DNA from 3 places in the Comamonas aquatica genome. Region 3 is predicted to be linked to each of the others. Evidence: predicted binding sites of a transcription regulator. Region 3 holds the regulator's gene; each other region holds the start of a gene.
What was found. Region 3 encodes LexA, which represses DNA repair genes until DNA is damaged. Its sites were predicted from a motif close to ACTGTATNNNNATACAGT; they were not measured.
Positions count from the first base shown of each region.

Region 1: the regulator LexA is predicted to act here: its motif matches at 1,331-1,348, upstream of KAQ61_RS02860 (DNA topoisomerase IV subunit B).
Region 2: the regulator LexA is predicted to act here: its motif matches at 1,905-1,922, upstream of recA (recombinase RecA).

Region 1 is NZ_CP072916.1:606,645-609,915, reverse strand. Features, by position in the region: gene KAQ61_RS02860 (DNA topoisomerase IV subunit B) at 1-1,297, opposite strand, end outside; gene KAQ61_RS02855 (MFS transporter) at 1,505-2,698, shown strand; gene KAQ61_RS02850 (hypothetical protein) at 2,709-2,870, shown strand; gene KAQ61_RS02845 (SDR family oxidoreductase) at 2,913-3,271, shown strand, end outside.
Region 2 is NZ_CP072916.1:3,409,970-3,413,240, forward strand. Features, by position in the region: gene KAQ61_RS16040 (sensor histidine kinase N-terminal domain-containing protein) at 1-404, opposite strand, end outside; gene KAQ61_RS16045 (response regulator) at 474-1,148, opposite strand; gene KAQ61_RS16050 (MarR family winged helix-turn-helix transcriptional regulator) at 1,341-1,844, opposite strand; gene recA (recombinase RecA) at 1,985-3,097, shown strand; gene recX (recombination regulator RecX) at 3,174-3,271, shown strand, end outside.
Region 3 is NZ_CP072916.1:1,410,742-1,414,012, forward strand. Features, by position in the region: partial or broken gene KAQ61_RS06595 (universal stress protein) at 1-15, opposite strand, end outside; gene KAQ61_RS06600 (hypothetical protein) at 381-560, opposite strand; gene KAQ61_RS06605 (hypothetical protein) at 716-979, opposite strand; gene lexA (transcriptional repressor LexA) at 1,085-1,756, opposite strand; gene KAQ61_RS06615 (asparaginase) at 1,829-2,785, shown strand; gene adk (adenylate kinase) at 2,939-3,271, opposite strand, start outside.

The sequences.
Region 1 (3,271 bases), 800 kb from region 3:
CCAGGAACACCTCGTTGTCGGCAATGTCGCGGCTTTCGCAGTCGGTCAGCTTGCCGGGCAGCACGGCCACGCCAGAGCCCTTGCGCTTCTCGACCTTCTGGCCGGCCTTCTGGCGGATTTGCGCAGCCTTGATGGCCAGCTCGGCCAGCTTCTTGCCGAACTCCACATGCGCGTTGAGCCACAGCTCCATGGCGGGCTTCACGAAGCCCGAGACCAGGCGCACGGCATCGCGGCTGTTGAGCTTTTCCTTGACCTGACCCTGGAACTGCGGGTCCAGCACCTTGGCCGATAGCACGAAACTGGCGCGCGCGAACACGTCGTCGGGCATCAGCTTGACGCCCTTGGGCAGCAGGGCATGCAGCTCGATGAAGCTTTTGACGGCCTGGAACAGGCCATCGCGCAGGCCGCTTTCGTGCGTGCCACCGGCGGTGGTGGGAATCAGGTTGACGTAGCTCTCGCGCATGGGCGCGCCCTGCTCGGTGAAGGCCAGGCACCAGGCGGCGCCTTCGCCTTCGCTGAAGGTGTCGCTGAGCTTGTCGGCATAGCCTTCGCCTTCGAGCAACGGGATGACGGCGTCGGCGGTCAGCGTCTGCTCCAGGTAGTCCTTGAGGCCGCCCTTGTACTGCCACTGCTGGACGTCCTTGGTCTTTTCATTCGTCAGCGTGACGCTGACGCCGGGCATGAGCACGGCCTTGGAGCGCAGCAGGTGCACCAGCTCGCCCATGGGCAGGTGGGGGCTGTCGAAGTATTTGGCGTCGGGCCAGACACGCACCGTGGTGCCCTGCTTGCGGTCGCCGGCCACCATGGCACGGCGGGCCAGGGGTTCGACCACATCGCCACCGGAAAACGCCAGCGTGGCGACTTCGCCGTCGCGGTGCACGGTCACTTCCAGGCGCGTGGCCAGGGCATTGGTCACGGACACGCCCACGCCGTGCAGGCCGCCGGAAAAGCTGTAGGCCCCGCCGTTGCCCTTGTCGAACTTGCCGCCGGCGTGCAGGCGGGTGAAGACCAGCTCCACCACGGGGGCTTTTTCCTCGGGGTGCAGGCCAAACGGAATGCCGCGGCCATCGTCTTCCACACTGACCGAACCGTCGGTGTGCAGGGTGAGCTTGATTTTCTTGCCGAAACCGGCCAGCGCTTCGTCGGCGGCGTTGTCGATCACCTCCTGCAGGATGTGCAGGGGGTTGTCGGTGCGGGTGTACATGCCCGGGCGTTGCTTGACGGGCTCCAGGCCCTTGAGCACGCGGATCGAGCCTTCGGAATACGCGGATGCAGAAGTAGAGGGTTTAGCTGCCATGGGGGCGGATTGTAGTTCCGGCCACAGCCCAGTGCTGGATAAATTCACAGTAACCAAGACCAGACTCCGAGTCGCAAAGCCGGCATCGTGCCATTTGAGGGCGGGAATATGCAATGCCTATCCCGCAGGTGGCAGCAGGTGCAGAAGCAATTCGCTACATTGCTTTCCATGCAAAACCAATCACAACAATCCACGCCGCGCCTGCCCATGCTCCAGGTGCTGCTGTGCGGGGGCATGGTCGTGACACTGGCCATGGGCATTCGGCATGGCTTCGGTCTGTGGCTGCTGCCCATCACCCAGGAAATGGGCTGGACGCGCGAGAGCTTCTCGCTGGCGATTGCCATCCAGAACCTGTCCTGGGGCGTGTTCGGCATCTTCGTGGGCATGATTGCCGACCGCATCGGCGCCTTCAAGGTGCTGATTGGCGGCGCCATCCTGTACGCGCTGGGGCTGGTGGGCATGGCGCTGTCGCCGACCACGCTGCTGTTCACCCTGACCACGGGGCTGATGATCGGGGCGGCACAGGCCGGCACCACCTATGCCGTGATCTACGGCGTGCTGGGGCGCCAGATTCCGGTGGAACGGCGCAGCTGGGCGATGGGTGTGACGGCCGCGGCCGGCTCGTTCGGCCAGTTCTTCATGGTGCCGGTGGAAGGCACGCTGATTGCCCAGTTCGGCTGGAGCAATGCGCTGCTGATCCTGGCGCTGATGGCGCTGATCATCGCCGTGCTGGCCTTCGGCCTGCGCGAGCCAGGCTTTGGCAAGGGCGCGGTGCTGCACCGCGAGCAGACGGTGGGCCAGGCCCTGAAGGAAGCCTGGACCAACCCCAGCTTCGTGCTGCTGCTGTCGGGCTATTTCGTCTGCGGCTTCCAGGTGATGTTCATCGGCGTGCACATGCCCAGCTACCTCAAGGACTTCGGCATGGCCCCACACGTGGCCAGCATCGGCCTGGCACTGGTGGGGCTGTTCAACATCTTCGGCACCTACCTGGCGGGCAACCTGGGCCAAAAGTACCCCATGCGCAAGCGCTACGTGCTGTCGGGCATCTACGGCCTGCGCTCGGTGGTGACGGTACTGTTCCTGCTGGCGCCGCTGTCGCCGTGGTCGGTCTATTGCTTCACCGCCGCCATGGGCTTTCTGTGGCTGTCCACGGTGCCGCTGACGAATGCCACCATCGCGCAGATCTTTGGCGTGCAGCACCTGTCAATGCTGGGCGGCTTCGTGTTCTTCAGCCACCAGATCGGCAGCTTCATGGGCGTGTGGCTGGGCGGCTACCTGTACGACCAGAACGGCAATTACGACATGGTCTGGTATGTGTCGATCGCCCTGGGCATTTTTGCGGCGCTGGTGAACCTGCCCATCCGCGAGGCCAGCCTGGTGCGCCGGCCGGCCTCCGCGTAAGATGGCCGGCATGACAAGCGCCGCCCCCTCCTCACTGCCCCTGGCGCTGCCCTGGTGGCAGCGCGCACTGATCTGGGCCTGCGTGCTGGCCGTGCTGCTGGGGGTGTTTGCCCTGTACACGCTGCCGGACTTCATGGTCACACTGGCCGGCTATATCTGGGCCTGCTTCTGAGCCTGGGCTCCCCGGCCCAGGGGGTGGGCCGGGAGTCGCCTTGTGCCCTGCTTTGTGATCACCGGTGCCTCGGAGGGCATCGGCGCTGAACTGGCCCGCCAGTTGGCCCACACCCACCAATCCCAAGTCCAACTGGTGCTGGCCGCCCGCACGGCGGCCAACCTGGCCAGCGTGGCCCAGGCCTGCCGCGAGGCCCAGGTGCTGGTGGTCCCCACCGACGTGTCCGACCCCGCGCAATGCCGCGCCCTGATCGACCAGGCCGTGCAGCAGTTTGGCGGCATCGACACCCTGATCAACAACGCCGGTGTCTCGGCCCATGCCCTGTTCTCGGACGTGCGCAGCGAAGACCTGCACTGGTACGAGAGCGTGATGCGCACCAACTTCTGGGGCAGCGTGTGGTG
Region 2 (3,271 bases), 2.0 Mb from region 3:
ACGCGGATGTCCACGCCGCGCAGCTCGTCGTCGCGCAGCACGACCTCGCCGGCCGGCACCTCGTAGCGCGGGTGCGCGGCGGGGAAGTCGCGGTCGCCCGACAGGTGCTCACCCTTGTTGTTCAGCACCTGGTAGAACACCATGTCCGACTCGTCGGCGCGCAGGATTTCGGTGGCCGGCAGCGGCAGGTTGAACTGGATGCGCCCGTCGTCCTCGACCATGATCAGCTGGGCCAGGGCGTGGACGTTGTACTCGAGCGCGCGGTCAAAGGGCTTGTTGGCCAGCGACTGCGCCACCAGCCAGGTCAGCACCAGGCTCACCGGCCACAGCAGCAGCAAGGGGGTGAGCATCCAGTCCAGGATTTCACCAAACAGGGAGCGCTGCTCGCGCTGGAAGATTTTCACGGGCTGCGACCTGGAATGTGGGTGTTTTCAGCCTCCAGCGCCGATGCAGCAAGCGCCGACAGCTATCAACTATTCGGTGATTTTCTCCAGGCAATAGCCCAGGCCGCGCACCGTGGCGATGCGGATCGGCCCGCGTTCGATCTTCTTGCGCAGGCGGTGGATGTAGACCTCGATGGCATTGTTGCTCACCTCCTCGCCCCACTCGCACAGGCGCTCGACCAGTTGGTCCTTGCTGACCAGGCGCCCGGCGCGCTGCAGCAGCACCTCCAGCAGGCCCAGCTCGCGCGCGCTCAGCTCCACCATCTTGCCGTCGATGGTGGCCACCCGCCCGGACTGGTCGTAGACCAGCGGCCCGTGCTTGATGGTGCTGCTGGCCCCGCCCATGCCACGGCGCGTCAGCGCACGCACGCGCGCCTCCAGCTCGGACAGCGCAAAGGGCTTGGCCATGTAGTCATCGGCCCCGAAGTCCAGGCCCTGCACGCGCTCCTCCACGCTGTCGGCGGCGGTGAGGATCAGCACCGGCAGCGCATCACCGCGCCCGCGCATGCGCTTGAGCACTTCCAGCCCGTGCATGCGCGGCAGGCCCAAGTCCAGGATCAGCAAATCAAAATGGTGGTTGGTGACCAGGGCCGTGTCCGCCTCGGTCCCGCTGGCCACGTGGTCCACCACCGCCCCGGCGCCGCGCAGGCTGCGCAGCAGGCCGTCGGCCAGCACTTGGTCATCTTCTGCTATCAGGATGCGCATCGCTTCGTCTCCTTGCCGCGCCGCGATCTGCTGCCACGGGCTGCGGCGTCGTGCCTGCCTTGTCACCAACGGCACTCCCTGCGCCGTCCATCGGGCCATTCTAGGAGCCGCACTGCAGGCGCCCTACAGGTGTTTACGCGGGTGCTGCAGTGCAGCAGCCCGGCCGTCTTGACCCACGTCAAGCCGCGCACGCTAGGCCAGGTCGCCGGCCTCGCTGCCATAGGCGTCCAGCCCCAGGCGCACCACGGTGGCCACCTCCTGACCGACGGACTCGACGAACTCCGCCTCGGCCTGCTGCACGGCGCGCTGGAAGGCCCAGTGCCACTCGCGCCCGGCCTCGGTGTAGACCACGCGCTTGGCCCGGCGGTCGTGCGGATCGGCCTGGCGCGTGACCAGGCCCCAGGCCTCGCACTGGTCCACCAGGTCCAGCATGGCCTGCTTGCTCATGCCGGCACGCTCGGCCAAGTCGGTGATGCGGTCACCCTGCAGCGACAAGTGCCGCGTGATGTGGATGTGCGCCGCGCCCACCTTGTCGCGCGCCGCCAGGTTGGACAGGGCCAGCGGCGTCTCGTCGTCCTGCGCCATCAGGCTGCGCACGCGCGCATCGAACTTGCGCTGGGCATGGCCCAGCAAGCGCCCCAGGTGCAGGTGGCGCCAGGCTTCATCGGGCAGCGAGGGAGTCACATTCTTCGACATGGTCAGTTTTCATAAACGTCAAACAAACTGACTATATATTTTTCAGAAAGCACCTACACTACTGTTCAAGCATCCAGCCTGTGAACATGCACAGGGGTGCCAACTCCCACCCCTCTCTGTCTTTTTGCAAGGAAACCGCCATGAACGCCATCGCCCGCAACACCGACGCCAACAGCGAAAAAGCCAAGGCCCTGGCCGCCGCCCTGGCCCAGATCGAAAAGCAGTTTGGCAAGGGCACCATCATGAAGCTGGGCGAGGGCGAGGCCGTGGAGGACATCCAGGTTGTGTCCACCGGCTCGCTGGGCCTGGACGTGGCTCTGGGCGTGGGCGGCCTGCCCCGCGGTCGTGTGATCGAGATCTACGGCCCCGAGTCGTCCGGCAAGACCACGCTGACCCTGCAGGTCGTGGCCGAGATGCAGAAGCTGGGCGGCACCTGCGCCTTCATCGACGCCGAGCACGCGCTGGACACCAGCTATGCCCAGAAGCTGGGCGTGAACCTGAACGAGGTGCTGATCAGCCAGCCCGACACCGGCGAGCAGGCCCTGGAAATCGTCGACAGCCTGGTGCGCTCCGGCGCCGTGGACCTGATCGTCGTCGACTCGGTGGCCGCCCTGGTGCCCAAGGCCGAAATCGAAGGCGAAATGGGCGACCAGCTGCCCGGCCTGCAGGCCCGCCTGATGAGCCAGGCGCTGCGCAAGCTGACCGCGACCATCAAGAAGACCAACTGCACGGTCATCTTCATCAACCAGATCCGCATGAAGATCGGCGTGATGTTCGGCTCGCCCGAAACCACCACCGGCGGCAATGCGCTGAAGTTCTACGCCTCGGTGCGCCTGGACATCCGCCGCACCGGCACCATCAAGAAGGGCGACAACGCCATCGGCAACGAGACCAAGGTCAAGGTGGTGAAGAACAAGGTGTCGCCCCCGTTCAAGACGGCCGAGTTCGACATCCTGTTCGGCGAAGGCATCAGCCGCGAGGGCGAGATCCTGGACATGGCCGTGGAAGCCAAGCTGCTGGAAAAGTCCGGCGCCTGGTATGCCTACAACGGCGAGAAGATCGGCCAGGGCCGTGACAACGCCCGCGAGTTCCTGAAGGAAAACCCCGCGCTGGCCGTGGAAATCGAGAACAAGGTGCGCGAGAGCCTGGGCATCAGCCTGATCCCCGTGGCCGAAGGCGAAGCCGCCGCCAAGCCCGCCAAGGGCAAGAAGGCCGACAAGGCCGTGGCCGATGAAGACGGCGTGATCGGCTGATCACATAGGTCAACAAAATGGCTGCCAGCGCTGACCTAGCAAGCGCGGGCAGCTATTTTTTTGAGAATTTCGCACCATGGGATTCGACAAACTCTCGCTCACCGGTCGCGCCCTGAAGCTGCTGGGTCAGCGTGAACATGCGCGCCTGGAGCTGGAACGCAAGCTGGCCCCGCA
Region 3 (3,271 bases):
CAGGTGTTTGAACATGTCCAGTCTCCTGGGTGCCGCGAATGCTGCGTTTCAGACAATCTATTCCAAGGCGGATGTTCCAGCAATCCATGGCGCAGTAGGACGGTGCATTGATGCGCTGCCAGTGCGGCGGTGGTGTTTGGCGGAGGAGGGGATGGCGCGCATCGCCCGTAGGCAAGATGAGCGCGGAAGGCATTCAGAAGTTGCACGCGGCGAGCAGGCCTTCGGCGAGGCCGTTGTGGCACGGCAGTGCATGTGTGGCAGACCAGCAGTGTTGCAAGACTGTGCAGTACCTGCATCAGGTTTGCAGTGCATCCAGCTTTGGCGATTCCAAGTTCTGTGGCCAAACAGGCCTAACCCCCAAAGCTGGCAAGCGACAGATGCTATGGAGTGGAGAGCTTGGCAACCTGTGCACTGAGCAATGGCAGATTGGCCTTGGCGCGCGCCCAGGTCAGGCGCACGTCGGTTTTCTCCGCGGTGCGGTAAATGAAGCTGCGTCCCATCAGGCCACCGCTGCTGGGCAGCGTGGGTTGGCGTGGTGTGGAAGAAGGTGTGTGGCTCATAAGTCCTCCTGTCCGGGCAAGTCATGCAGCAGTTTCATCAGCTTGCGCAGGCATGACACATGTTCGTGTGGGCGTGGGGGCTTGTGTTGGCCGGTCTGGCGATGTTTCTTGTCAGGCGTTTTCCATCGTGCATTGCCAGCCAAGGGCGATGACCATCAGTTGGCTGCGCAGCGCAAGCGGTGGCGGGCCTCCTGGGCTGCCAGTGCTTCCAGGGCCGCACAGACGTCGGCCAGCTTGCCGGACAGGGCAAAGCGTGCCCTGTCGGTATCCTTGGGGCGGCGCATCAGGCGGACGTTGCCGTGGCAGGCGCTGCTGGCCGGCAGCGGCATGGTGAGCGCATGAAACTGGTCCTGGTTACTGGCCACCCGGGGGCGGCAGGTGGATCTGGGCAAAGGCAGTTCACAGTGCAGCGTGGTCATGGTCGATTCCTTGGGGTGGTTGCAGTCAATTACAGGCGATGGCTGTCCCTGCCGCTCTCGAAAGGCAGCATAGACATCCGAAGAAGCACTGGGCGGTGGGTGGTTTTAGAGCAGGAGGCTGTTGCGGATCAGTCCGACCGCCAACCCTTCAATGGCGAAGTTGTCTTCTTCGCCAACCTGGATGACGGGGTAGTCCGGGTTTTCGGGCAGCAGCTCAATGCCGTGTGCCGATTTGCGCAGGCGCTTGACGGTCACTTCGTCACCCAGGCGCGCCACCACGATCTGGCCGTTGCGTGCATCGCGTGTGGATTGCACGGCCAGCAAGTCGCCGTCCAGTATGCCTGCGTCGCGCATGGACATGCCGCGCACCCGCAACAGGTAGTCCGGCTTGGTGGGGAACATGCTGCTTTCCACGGCGAAGCTTTGGTCGATGTGCTCTTGCGCCAGAATGGGAGAACCGGCGGCCACACGCCCGACGAGGGGCAGCAGCAGGGGTTGCATGGCGGTCATGGGCAGATCGAAGTGCGTGCCCCGGGCGGCATTGATGTGGCGCACAGCATCGCTGACGAGGCGGATGCCGCGCGAGGTGCCACTGACCAGTTCCAACACGCCCTTGCGCGCCAGGGCCTTGAGGTGTTCCTCGGCCGCGTTGGCGGAGCGAAAGCCCAGGGTGCGCGCAATTTCAGCCCGGGTGGGCGGTGCGCCGGTGCGGGCAATCGCGTCCTGGATAAGATCCAGAATCTGCTGTTGCCGTGGGGTGAGGGGGGTGTGCTCCATGCCAGTCCTTGTATGGATAACTGATGTTTTATCCAGTACCTGTATTTTTAACCAGTTTTGTGAGGGGCGCAAGTGTCTGAAGGCAGAAAAATCGCTATCTTGGGAACGGGGGGCACCATCGCTGGCCTGGGGGATGCACAGGGCGGTGGCGTGGGCTACCAGGCGGGGCAGTTGGGCGTTGCGCAGTTGCTACAGCCGATTGCGGATCAGGCGGTGCCCCAGGGCTGGTCCCTGGAGCTGGAGCAGGTGGCGCAACTGGACAGCAAGGACATGGATGTCACCGTGTGGCTGCAGCTGGCCCAGGCCTGCCAGCGTTGGCTGCTGCAGCCTGAGGTGGCTGGTGTGGTGATCACGCATGGCACGGACACCTTGGAGGAGACGGCCTGGTTTCTGCAGTGCGTCCTGCAACCGGCCAAGCCGGTGGTGTTGACCTGTGCCATGCGCCCGGCCACGGCCTTGTCTGCCGATGGGCCTGCCAATCTGCGCGATGCCCTGGCTTGCATGGTGCAGGGCCGGGCCGGGGTGTGGGCGGTGGCGGCCGGGCAGGTGCACAGTGCGCAGCAGGTGCACAAGGCCCACCCCTACCGTGTGCATGCTTTCACCTCTGGCGAGGCCGGGCCTGCGGGGTGGGTGGAAGAAGGGCGCATGCGCTGGGCGGGTGGCGGCGAGGCCGCCTTGCCGTGCACCGCTGCATGCAAGGCGTGGCCGGCGGCCGAGGGCTGGCCCTGGGTAGAAATTGTGACCAGCACGGCGGGAGCGCGCCCGGCAGCGGTTGATGCCCTGGTGGCGGCTGGGGTGCAGGGGCTGGTGGTGGCCTGTACGGGCAATGGCTCGGTGCACCAGGCGCTGCAGCAGGCCTTGCAGCGTGCGCAGGACCGTGGGGTGCGGGTCTGGCGCAGCACGCGCTGTGAGCAGGGGCGGATCGTGCAGGCGCAGGGCGAGGAGGATCCGCTGGTCAGCCCACTGAGTCCGCTCAAGGCCCGGATCAGCCTGATGCTGGAATTGCTCCAGCAGACGCACCAAGCCTAGGTGTTGGAGGCTTGTGGGGCCATGCGGGTGCGCGTGGACTGCTATCAACCGGGATGATTGGCCGCCAGGACTTTTGGGCGCAAAAAAGGCTGGTGTCGCCACCAACCTTGTATTTTTTGCGCGCGCGGAGCGTGCTCCGCAGCGGTGGCCTGATCAGGAAGACAGAGCTTGCAGTGCGCGGGCGGTGATGTCTTCCACGCTGCCCATGCCGCTGATGGCGCGGTACTTGGGGGCGGCGGCGGCGTCGGCCTTGGCCCAGTTGCTGTAGTAGTCCACCAGGGGGCGGGTCTGGCTGCTGTACACATCCAGGCGCTTCTTGACGGTTTCTTCCTTGTCGTCTTCACGCTGCACCAGGTCTTCACCGGTCACGTCGTCCTTGCCTTCCACCTTGGGCGGGTTGAACTTGACGTGGTAGGTGCGGCCCGAGGCGGGGTGGCTGCGGCGGCCGCTCATGCGCTCGATGATGGCATCGAAGGGCACGTCGAT